Planctellipticum variicoloris: one gene and its partner. Each later gene encodes a partner of the first gene's protein in a complex. Links are inferred from orthologs where the notes say so. Each region holds a gene or a part of one and is shown in the gene's direction. Other genes may lie near its edges.

What was found. The genes of interacting proteins can lie anywhere in the genome.
Region 2: the proteins of SH412_RS01715 (region 1) and SH412_RS07240 are in contact, whole or in part, in a crystal structure (PDB 5UE9), measured with the Lactococcus lactis proteins. The link is inferred for Planctellipticum variicoloris from one-to-one orthologs. Residues at the interface, in WP_023189152.1 of Lactococcus lactis: Leu4, Gln5, Ala47, Ser48, Met49, Leu50, Leu51, Arg52, Arg53, Met95, Leu98, Arg223, Met224, Ala225, Cys226, Ile228, Gly229, Ala230, Cys231, Tyr232, Ala233, Val235, Glu236, His237, Asn243, His244, Ala245, Lys247, Glu250; in WP_025017116.1 of Lactococcus lactis: Gly25, Phe27, Phe29, Glu32, Tyr33, Lys35, Tyr36, Lys48, Phe56, Thr60, Pro61, Arg62, Val63, Ala64, Glu65, Thr66, Ala67, Ser68, Gly69, Met70, Ile74, Gln77, Pro223, Glu251, Phe274, Ala275, Pro277, Phe278.

The regions. Positions count from the first base shown.
Region 1 is NZ_CP130886.1:432,966-439,217, forward strand. What follows is about bases 1-2,999. They hold SH412_RS01715 (dihydroorotate dehydrogenase electron transfer subunit), read left to right. Parts: upstream 1-1,060; coding sequence 1,061-1,939; downstream 1,940-2,999. Other genes in these bases: SH412_RS01710 (pseudouridine synthase), read left to right, coding at 1-1,064; SH412_RS01720 (PVC-type heme-binding CxxCH protein), read left to right, coding at 2,088-2,999. Outside these bases: more of SH412_RS01720, read left to right, coding at 3,000-5,117; SH412_RS01725 (DUF1571 domain-containing protein), read right to left, coding at 5,210-6,187.
Region 2 is NZ_CP130886.1:1,835,065-1,839,562, reverse strand. The notes cover bases 1,627-4,498. They hold SH412_RS07240 (dihydroorotate dehydrogenase), read left to right. Parts: upstream 1,627-2,514; coding sequence 2,515-3,483; downstream 3,484-4,498. Other genes in these bases: trpS (tryptophan--tRNA ligase), read left to right, coding at 3,558-4,498; SH412_RS07245 (hypothetical protein), read left to right, coding at 2,116-2,337; SH412_RS07250 (HU family DNA-binding protein), read left to right, coding at 1,627-1,920. In the rest of the region: purM (phosphoribosylformylglycinamidine cyclo-ligase), read right to left, coding at 1-413; SH412_RS07255 (YkgJ family cysteine cluster protein), read left to right, coding at 534-965; more of SH412_RS07250, read left to right, coding at 1,474-1,626.

The DNA.
Region 1 (6,252 bases):
AATCGGCTGGCGAGCACTCCGCACCGCGTCTCGAACGACTGCAGAAAGTTCTCGCAGCGGCCGGGGTCGACTCGCGGCGCCACTGCGAAGAACTGATCACCACCGGACGCGTCTCCGTCGACGGCAAAGTCGTGACAGAGCTTGGCTTTAAGGTCGATCCCGACCGGCAGCGAATCTGCCTCGACGGCGAAAAGATCAAGCCTGAGCGGAAGCAGTACTTCCTGGTCAACAAGCCGAAGGGCTATCTCTGCACGAACGACGATCCCGCCGGCCGACCGCGTGCGGTCGATCTGCTCCCGCCACAGGCGGGCCGGGTGTTTACCGTGGGCCGTCTGGACGAGAATACCGAAGGTCTGCTCCTTCTCACCAACGATGGCGAAATCGCCCAGCGGCTGGCGCATCCTCGATTTCAGGTCGAACGGGTCTACCGCGTGCAGGTCGCCGGCGACCCCGCCGGGGAAGTCTTCGACAAGCTCAAAGAGGGTTACTACTTCACCGAGGGTAAGTTCCGCGTGCGGGACATCCGGCGACTCGGTCGGCAGGGTCAGAGCACGATCCTCCAGATTGTGCTCACCGAAGGTCAGAACCGCGAAGTCCGCCGGCTCCTCGCCCGTGTCGGCCACAAAGTGCTCAATCTCAAACGGATCGCCTTTGGTCCATTGAAGCTCGCCGACCTCGATACCGGGGCCTACCGCAAGCTCAACGGCGTCGAAGTGGCCGAGCTGCATCGCATGGCGGAAGGCCGCCCCGCCCGCAAATCCACCCGTCCCCCGGGCGCCCGCCCGAAGGTTGTCAGAAAATCGTCGGCGCACATTCAGGCGGCCAGTGCCGCGGCGGCGGAGCGGGTCCCCAAGGCTGCCGCAGGAGCAGCCCGGCCGGTCACAAAGCGCCCGGCGCGGGCGGAGACTCCCACCGGCCGGACCGCGACGACGAGATCGGCCTCGATGAAGCCGACCGCTTCGAAGCCGGCAGCGATGAAGAAGAAAATCGCCGGCGGCCGATCCGATCGGCCGGCGCCGCGCGGCGCGAAGGGCTCCACCAAAGGGGGAGGCCGTTCCCGATGAGCGTCTGCGTTCCTCCGCTCGGACTCCCGGGCGTGGTTACGACTGCCCGCCAGGTCCGCGCCCGGATCACTGCCCACGGCCCGATGGCGACCAATACCTGGCGGATGCGGATCCATGCCCCGGAGATCGCCGGCCAGATCCTGCCCGGCCAGTTCTTCATGGTGAAGGCCCCCGACCGCAGCGATCCTCTGCTCGGCCGCCCCTTCGCCCTGTTCGAGACCTACGCCGACGCCAGCGGCAACGTGACCGAACTCGACTTCGGCTACATCGTGGTCGGCAAGCTGACGTCGCTGCTGACCTCACTGAAAGTCGGCGACGAAGTGGAGCTGTGGGGTCCGCTGGGAAACGGATTCCCTCCTCCGCCCGCCGGGCACCTGGTCGTCGTCGCCGGCGGAATCGGGCAGACGCCGTTCCTGTCGGTTCTGCACGAAGCCCTCGGCCAGCGCAACTACGGTCGGCCGGTGGAAACGCGCCCCGACAAGCTGACCTTCTGCTACGGCGTCCGCAGCGCCAGCTACCTGGCGGGCGTCGAGGACTTCCGGCTGCCGGGTGTCGACGTCCGCATCGCCACCGACGACGGCACGGCGGGACGCAAAGGCTACGTAACGCAGCTCCTGGACGAGGTCCTCAAAGCCGAATCCGGCCCGGTCACCGTCTACTGCTGCGGACCGGAACCGATGCTCCATGCGGTCGCAAAGTTGACCGCTGCGGCGTCCGTCCCCTGCCTGGTCTCGCTGGAGACGCCGATGGCCTGCGGCTTCGGCGCCTGTTTCAGTTGCGTCACCCGCGTGAAACAGGAGGATGGAGCGTGGGACTATCGCCGCGTCTGCGTCGAAGGTCCCGTGTTCACAGCCGACGAACTGATCTGGGACTGACCTCAGCGAATGCTTGACCCTGCCTGATCGACGAAATCCCCGCACGACGCACCCTGACGATCCCCTTAGAAACTGCCGAGGACTTCCGCCTGAACTGAGTACTTTTCCTCCCGCCGTTTCCCCCTGCCTTGCGAAGGAGTTTTCCGCCATGCCCGCGCTGCAGCGTTTGTGGAGTCGTTTCCGATCGGCAGGATTTCTGCCGATCGCGTGCCGTGGCCTGCTGGCAACCGCCGTGCTGAGTGCCGCCGGACCGCTCCTGGCCGACGAACCTCCGCTGGAGGAGGTGATGAAACGGATCCCGGCCACGTCTCCGGAAGACTCGCTCAAACGCTTCAAGATCGAGCACGGCTTCCAGCTCCAGCTCGTCGCGCACGAACCGGATGTCGTCGACCCGATCGACGCCTGCTTCGATGAATACGGGCGGATGTACGTCGTCGAAATGAACGACTACCCGTTCCTCCCGGAACAGCGCGTCGAGAAGTACGTTGCCCAGCGCAAGGAAACGTGGGGGCGGATTCGCCGTCTGGCCGACACCGACGGCGACGGCAAGATGGACAAGAGCGAGATCTACGCCGACAAGATCCGCTGGCCCCAATCGGTCTGCTGCTACAAAGGGGGCATCTTCGTCCTCGGTCCCGCCGGCCTGGTCTACTTCAAAGACACCGACGACGACGGCAAGGCCGATCATCAGGAGACCCTGGCCACCGGTTTCAGCACTTCCAACGTGCAGGGACTCGCCAACGGTCTCCGCTGGGGGCTCGATCACGGCATCTGGTTCGCCTCGGGCCGTGCCGGCGGCGAAGTCCAGCTCGCCGACGGCACGAAGGTCTCCCCGGGCCGGCGGGATCTCCGCCTGAATCCCGCGACGAAGACTTTCCAGCTCGTTTCGGGAGGCGAGCAGTTCGGCCATACGGTCGACGACTGGGGCGACCGCTTCGTCTGCAACAACAGCAACCACATCGAACACGTGGTCTTCCCGCTCCACTACCTGGAACGCAACCCGCAGCTCGCGTTCTCGGCCGTCCTCCGGTCGATCGCCAAGGAAGGCGCTGCGGGACCGGTCTTTCGCACCAGCGGCCCCGAGCCCTGGCGCGTGGTCCGCACCGCCCGTCGCGCCGCCGACCCGGCCTTTCGATCCCGCGTCTCCGCGACCGAGCTCGTGGCGACGGGGTTCTTCACCTCCGCCACTGGAATCACGGTTTACCGGGGGGGAGCATATCCGCCCGAGTTCCAGGGGAACGTTTTCATCGGCGACGTCGGCGGCAACCTCGTCCACCGCAAAAAGCTGACCCCCGCGGGAGCCAGCTTCGTGGCCGAACGAACCGAAGAAGGGGTCGAGTTTCTGACGTCGACCGACAACTGGTTCCGTCCGGTGAACTTCGTCAACGCCCCCGACGGCACGCTCTATATCCTCGATATGTATCGGGAAACGATCGAGCATCCGTTCTCGATTCCCGACGACATCAAGGCGTACGTCGACCTGGAAAGCGGCTACGATCGCGGCCGGATTTATCGGCTGCTGCCGCCGGACACGAAGCCGGCCACGCCGCCGAAACTGGCGGGGCTGGAGCCGGCTGAGCTGGTCGCTTACCTCGATTCTCCACACGGGTGGGTACGCGATACCGCCCATCGGCTGATCTGGGAAGCCCAGGACGCCGGCGCGGTCGAACCGCTCCGCAAACTGGTCCGAGAGGCCAAAACGCCTCAGGGACAGGTTCACGCACTCTGGTCGCTCGAAGGACTGAAGGCCCTCGCGCCGGCGGAGCTGCTCGTCGCCCTGGGCGCGAGTGACCCCCACGTGCGCGAATGCGGACTGCAGCTCTCCGAGCCTTTCGCGGCCGGCCAGCCGGAAATTGTCAGTCGCTGGATCGCACTGACCGACGATCCGGTCGAACGCGTCCGCTGGCAGGTCGCGCTGTCGCTCGGGGCCATTGACGGCCCGGCGGCCGTCGATGGACTGCGGCGCGTGGCCCGGCATCTGAAGACCGACAAGGATCTCCTCCCGGCGATCCTGAGCTCTTCATCGAAAGTCGCCGCCAGCCTCGCGGCCGAACTGCTCCGCGACCCGGAGGCCTCGACGGCGTTTTTGTCGGAACTCGCACGTTCCGTGGGCGCTGAGTCCGACCCGGCCGGTCCGAAGCAGCTCCTCGACGCCAGTCTTGCCGCCGGCGTTCCCGCCCCCCGTCAGGCGCTGGTGCTGCAGGGGCTGGGCGAAGGCCTGCGTCGTCGCGGCGTCCGGCTCTCGTCCGTCGCCAGCGAGACGGCGGCGAAGTCGCTGGCCGACGTCTGGAAGACCGCGATTGAGCAGGCTTCCAACGGAAAGCTCCCGGAAGGGACGCGGCTGGCCGCGGTCAAGCTGGTGGCGAATGCCGATGAATCGCTGCTGATGGAATCGTTCCCGGATCTGCTGACTCCTCAGACGCCTCCGGCGATCCAGCAGGCCGTCGTCGCGGCGCTGGCCGCCGGCAACAGTCCTCAGGCCTCGGCGGCCTTGTTGGCGGAATGGAAGACGCACGGCCCTGCCGTCCGTCGCAGCATCGTCGACGCGCTGGTTCAGTCCTCCAGCGGCGCGGATGCACTGCTGGTCGCGGTCGCGGCCGGGACGGTCAAACTTGCGGAAATCGACCGCGACAAACAGCAACTGCTGTCGAACCATCCGTCGGAGCCGATTCGCACGCGCGCCCGCGGCCTGTTCGCCACACAGACCAGCAATCGCAAGGAAATCGTCGCCAAGTACCAGCCGGCTCTCGCTTTGGCCGGCGACGCCACCCGCGGTCAGGCCGTGTACACGAAGAACTGCGTCACTTGCCACCGGGCGGCCGGCCTCGGGCACCAGGTCGGTCCCGATCTGGTGTCGGTGCAGAACAAGTCGCTGGAGGATCTGCTGATCGCGGTCCTCGATCCGAACCGGGAAGCGCAGCCGAACTTCATCGGTTACACCGCGACGACGGATGAGGGGCGAGTCTTTTCGGGCATCATCTCCGCCGAAACCGCAGCGAGCATCACGCTCCGGCGTGCCGAAGCGAAAGAAGACGTCGTTCTGCGGGAGACCCTTGACGCCCTGGTTTCCAGCGGCCTGTCGCTGATGCCCGAAGGGGTCGAAAAGGAGATCAACCCGCAGCAGATGGCCGACTTGCTGGCGTTCCTCAAGGAGCTTCCCGCCGCTCCGGCGAAGTAACTGCAATGCAAAACACGCGGCAGGCCCGAGTTCGAGCCTGCCGCGTGTACATTTTGATCCAGCGAGTGCCGGCGATTCCGCCGCCAGTTTGCCTATCGCTTAAACCCGTACTCTTCATTGGCGGTGTCGAAGTCCGCGGCCAACATCCGACCGCCGAAGTCGATTTCCGCGAAGCTGTAGAACTCGATCAGCGTCGCCTCATCCAGCTCTTCGCCGTCCGTCGGAGCGTTGGCGCCCGGCCAGCCGAAGTTCTTGATGTAGAGCGGCACCGAGCGTTCCTTGTCGATGAAGGTCAGGGACTTGCGGTAGGTCTCCGAAGCCGACTGGTCCTTGTATTCGATCAGATAGACGTCGCAGGCCCGGCTGTCGAATTCCGCGTCGGCGAGCTGTTCGCAGCGGGTGTAGTTGTGCGTCTGCAGATCGCGCTGGTGGTAGTTGACGATCATCTTCGCCAGTTCCAGAATCCCCGCGTTCGTGATCGGATGCCGGTTTTCCTGCATCGCCAGCGTCCCGTCGGGATCGATCGACAGCGTCCCGAGCCGGGCTTTCCAGCCCCCCGCATGGACCAGCATTTCGCCGTCGTTCTGCCCGGCGACATAAATCGCTTCGCGGCCCCGTTCCCCGGTGTGCCACTTCAGGTAAACGCTGAAGGGTTCGTGCCGGACCTTGAGCGTCATTTCCTGCTCGTCGAGCAGCGTCCCGTCGACCAGTTCCTGCCTGGTGAACTGGGCCGAGTAGCTGGGGATTCCTTTCAGGAAGGTGATCCCGCGTTCGAGTTGAGCGATCTTGCGCTGCAGGGTCGCTTCCGCCTGCTGTTCGGGCGAGAGGACCGCGGCGGCGCTCGGGCTCGGCGTTCCGGCGGAGGGAGCGGCCTCGACCGGTGCGGCCGCCTGCAGGTTGATCAGCGGCTTCGGCGCCGCCCGCGTCAATCGAATGGTCTCTGCCCCCGCCGGTTCCACCGGAAACTGCAGATAAAGAAAGCCCACCGTTCCCACGGCGATCAGACTGGCCAGTGAATTTGCGCGAAATTGGGGGTCCTGAGGCAGACACCGTCGAAAGAATTGCCGCATGCAGTTTTCTCCCGCTCGTCAGGCTGGGGGTGGAGAAGCGCTGGGATGGCCGCGGTGAATCCCGC
Region 2 (4,498 bases), 1.4 Mb from region 1 along the record:
CCCGCCTCGACGCAGCCGGCGCTGACGCCTTCGACGAGCTGAGCGATCAGATCGGGGTTGTCTTTCCCGAGCGCCAGATAATCGAGAAAGAGCAGGGGTTCCGCTCCGAGACACAGACAGTCGTTCACCGACATGCCGACCAGATCGATGCCGACGGTGTTGAACTGGCGGACGCGCTGAGCGACTTTCAGTTTTGTCCCGACACCGTCGGTTCCGGTCACCAGCACGGGATCATCGTACGTCTGCCGCCCCGGGCGGTTGGAGTGATTCAGCCGGAACAGCCCGGCGAAGGCGTCGGACAGCGGCAAGACGCGAGAGGTCAGCGTCCGCTGCATGAGAGCCGGAAGTCGCTGCATGGCTTCTTCGTACAGCTCAAGATCCACGCCGGCGGATTTATAGGTGACCGAGGACATCCGGGGGCCGTTCTTCGGAATGAAAGGAGCGGGTTGGAAAACAGACCGGGCTGACCCGATGATATCGCTCGGCCGGTCGAATTGCATTTCCGGCCGTCTGCTTCCACCTGTGGGACTATGATGACCGAAACCTCACCCGACAAACTGCCGTGGTACGCGCCCGGCTTGGCCTTCGGCTGCACGCAGTGCGGCAACTGCTGCACGGGGGAGCCGGGCGTCGTCTGGGTTTCCGACGAAGAAATCCAGCGCATTGCGGAGTACCGCGGCTGCAGTCTGGGCGAGATGCAGCTCTTCCATACGCGGATCGTGGGGGGGCGCTGGTCGTTGCGGGAGTATGCCAACGGGGACTGCACATTCTTCGACGGGGCGACGCGCGGTTGCACGATCTATCCGGTCCGCCCCACCCAATGCCAGACCTGGCCCTTCTGGGACTGCAATCTGGAGAGCCCGGAGACCTGGGCTCAGGTTCAAGCGCGCTGCCCCGGCGCCGGGAAGGGGGACTTTGTCCCACTGGACGAAGTGCGACGTCGCGCGGCGGAGGTCGAAGTCTGACGTCGTCTGTCCTGGGCCGTCCTTCGCCTCAAAACGTTTTCCCGCCGATGGTTCCGGCTTCAGGGGCGTCAACCTGCGGCGCCGGAGAACGATTCTCGTGCGGAAACGGACGCCGTTCGGGGTGTTTGCGGGAATTCTGCAGATTCTTCCGGCTGTAGTGAAGAAACGATGCGTGCGGGGCCGATAGAGGGAGTACGAGCGGGCTCCGCGCCCGGCGTGAGATGTCCGTTCGAGGTGGCGGGACGCTGGTTCGCTGCCGCAACTATCGCCCGGTTAAGACTTTGAAACACGAGACCGCCTGCCGAGAGCGGATGCTGGCGTTTCTCGGTGGAAATAGAGTGAAACGCCGCAGAATCGGCCTTCGACGGGCGGAACTGCGGATTGACGAAAACAGAGTTGAGGAAAACGGCTTGACGGTAAGTTCTACTTGGGAATACACTTGAGTCTCCTCGTCAGGTTGGAAAGGGCGTTCGGTGCCACCCACCGGCAAAGCTCGGGAGACCCAGTCGTGACCAAGAAAGAGATCGTCAAAGAGATTTCCGAAGAGATTGGTCTGACACAGCTCAAGACCAAGGAGATCGTGCAAAAGACTTTCGACGCCATCGTGAAAACGCTGGTCGAGGATGGTCGCATCGAGCTCCGTAACTTCGGGGTCTTTGAAGTGAAAAAGCGGGCCGCCCGCAAGGCGCGGAATCCCCGCACGGGCGACAAAGTCTTTGTGCCCGAGAAGTTTGTGGTGACGTTCAAACCAGGGAAGGAGATGGAGGAAAAGGTCCGCCAGCTTGAAGAAGCTGCGGCCCGCGCCGCTCTGGGACAGCACCTGCAGGAGCAGGCGGTCCCGGATCCGTCGCCCCCGCCTCTAACGCCAGCGGAAACACACGGATCGACGGACGGGGTGATGAACGGCATGGCGCCGCCTGTGGAGACGCAGGTCGCCGGGGCGCCAATCACTTAGGGAAAACGGTTCAGTTCCGGATTCCCCTTCGCCAACCCCGTCGTCCGATCATGATTGAGTCAGCGAAAGCAGGAGGCAGACGGCCTCCCGCTCTCGGAAACGGACGGCAATCCACTCCTGTTGGAGTGGTCGGCCGGGAAGGTTGATCGCGAGGGACCGCGACATGCCCGCAGGGGCGTGACCACGGAGGGAATTATGCGGAATCGACTGAGCATCGGATTGCTGTTGCTGGCTGCCAGCCTGGTTCAAGTCGGGTGCGTGCTCCCGATTTACTCGTCCTCGCCGGACCGGCGGGCCAAGCAGCTCATCAACGTTTCCGAAAACTATCGGCACATCACCGAGATCTGGGAACGAATCTGGTTCCTCGACAACCCGGATTTCAACACTCCCTACCGCACCCACGGCGGCGTGATCTAGCCCGCCCGTCGGGGACGGCCCCGGTGATCGCTGGGATCGCCGGAGTCGGCCGGTCGTTCGTTGTTCCGCATGGAACGAACGGCTACGATGCGCAGGGGTGGCTCGGCGCCAGCGTCACGTCGTAGAGACGCGACAGGATTTCTGCTCCGGACCCCGATTCCCCGGAGCCAGTGGACCGTGCCGCGCCTTGATGTTTCGCTGAACCGCCTGCACCTGGCCAACCCGATCCTGGTCGCGTCGGGAACATTCGGGTACGCCCGCGAGATGCAGGCGTACGTCGATTATTCCCGCCTCGGCGGCATCATCCCAAAGACGGTGACTCCTCTCCCGCGCGGCGGAAATCCGCCCCCCCGGACTGTCGAGACAACCGCCGGGCTGCTCAACTCCATTGGCCTCGACAACGACGGCCTGGAAGCTTTCATCGCCAAGCACCTCGATCCGTTACGGCAGCTTGGAACCTCGCTGATCGTGAATATCGCGGGGAAGAGCACCGCGGAGTTCGTCGCGATGGCGCAGCGGCTGGATGCCTTCGACGGCATCGCCGCCCTGGAACTCAACATCTCCTGCCCGAACGTCAGCGGCGGAGTGGACTACGGAACTAATCCGAAGCTGACGGCCGAAGTCGTTCGGGAAGTCCGCGGCCACAGCCGACTCCCGATCATCGCCAAGCTCACTCCCAATGTCACCAGCGTGCCGGAGATTGCAATCGCCGCCAGCGAAGCCGGGGCCGACGCGCTGGCTCTCATCAATACTTTCCAGGGCATGGCGGTCGACTGGAAACGTCGCAAACCGATTCTGGGAAATGGGATCGGCGGTCTGAGCGGGCCGGCGATTAAGCCGCTGGCGCTCCGGATCGTCTGGCAGGTTTCCCAGGCGGTGAAGACGCCGCTGATCGGGATCGGCGGCATCCAGTCCATCGACGATGTCCTGGAGTTCCTCGTCTGCGGAGCGACCGCCGTGCAGGTCGGCACCGCCAACTTCTATGATCCTGGCCTGGCGAACCGGCTGGTCGACGAACTTTCCACGGCGCTGGAGAGTCAGGGATTGGAGAGCGTTGGCGATCTGGTCGGAACATTGCAGTATCCGCGTCCCGTCGTCGCGGCGGCGAGTTGTGCGACGCCAGCCGCGTCTCCCGCCGGCCGCTGATCGTCTACTGGCGGAATGTTACGTCTTTGCGGCCGGGATCCTGCCGCCCCGGTTGCCTTGCCTTCGGAGTCGTCATGCGCGTCCTTTCCGGAATCCAGCCCACCGGCCGCTTTCATTGGGGCAACTACTTTGGCGCCATCCGCCAGTACGTCTCCCTGCAGACGAACGAGCAGGCCTTCTATTTCATCGCCGACCTGCACGCGCTGACGACGGTCCGCGACCGCAAGGTGCTGGAGCAGAATATTCTGGACGCCGCACTCGATCTGCTGGCGCTCGGGCTCGATCCCGCGCAGGCCACCCTGTTTCGACAGTCGGATGTTCCCGAGATCACCGAGCTTACCTGGTTGCTGATGACTGTGACGCCGCACAGCCTGCTCGAGAAGTGCCATGCCTACAAAGATAAGGTGGCGAAGGGGCTTCCCGCCGATGCCGGGTTGTTTACCTATCCGGTGCTGATGGCCGCCGACATCCTGCTGTACGACAGCGATGTCGTTCCGGTCGGCGTCGATCAGGTGCAGCACGTCGAGGTGACCCGGGATATCGCTCTGCGGTTCAATCACGCGTACGGCGGAGAGTTTCTGCATCTCCCCGAGGCGCGCGTGCTGGAGTCCGCGGCGAAGGTGCCGGGAACGGACGGCGAGAAAATGTCCAAGAGTTACGGCAATACGATCGAGATCTTCGAACCGGCCAAGGCTCTCCGAAAGAAGATCATGTCGATCAAAACGGATTCCACGCCGCTGGAAGCTCCGAAGAACCCCGAGACCTGTCCCGTTTTTACGCTGTATAAACTGTTCTCCGATGAACCGCAGCAGAATGCTCTGGCCGATCGCTACCGGGCGGGCGGAATGGGCTATGGCGAGGCCAAGCAGGCGTTGTACGATGCGGCGATGACTTATTTCGGGGAGGCCCGGCAGCGCCGCGAACGCCTGGCGGCGGATCCCGAAGGGCTGCAGCAGATTCTGCGAGCCGGGGCCGAAACAGCCCGCCGCAAGGGGCAGGAAGTCCTGCAGCGAGT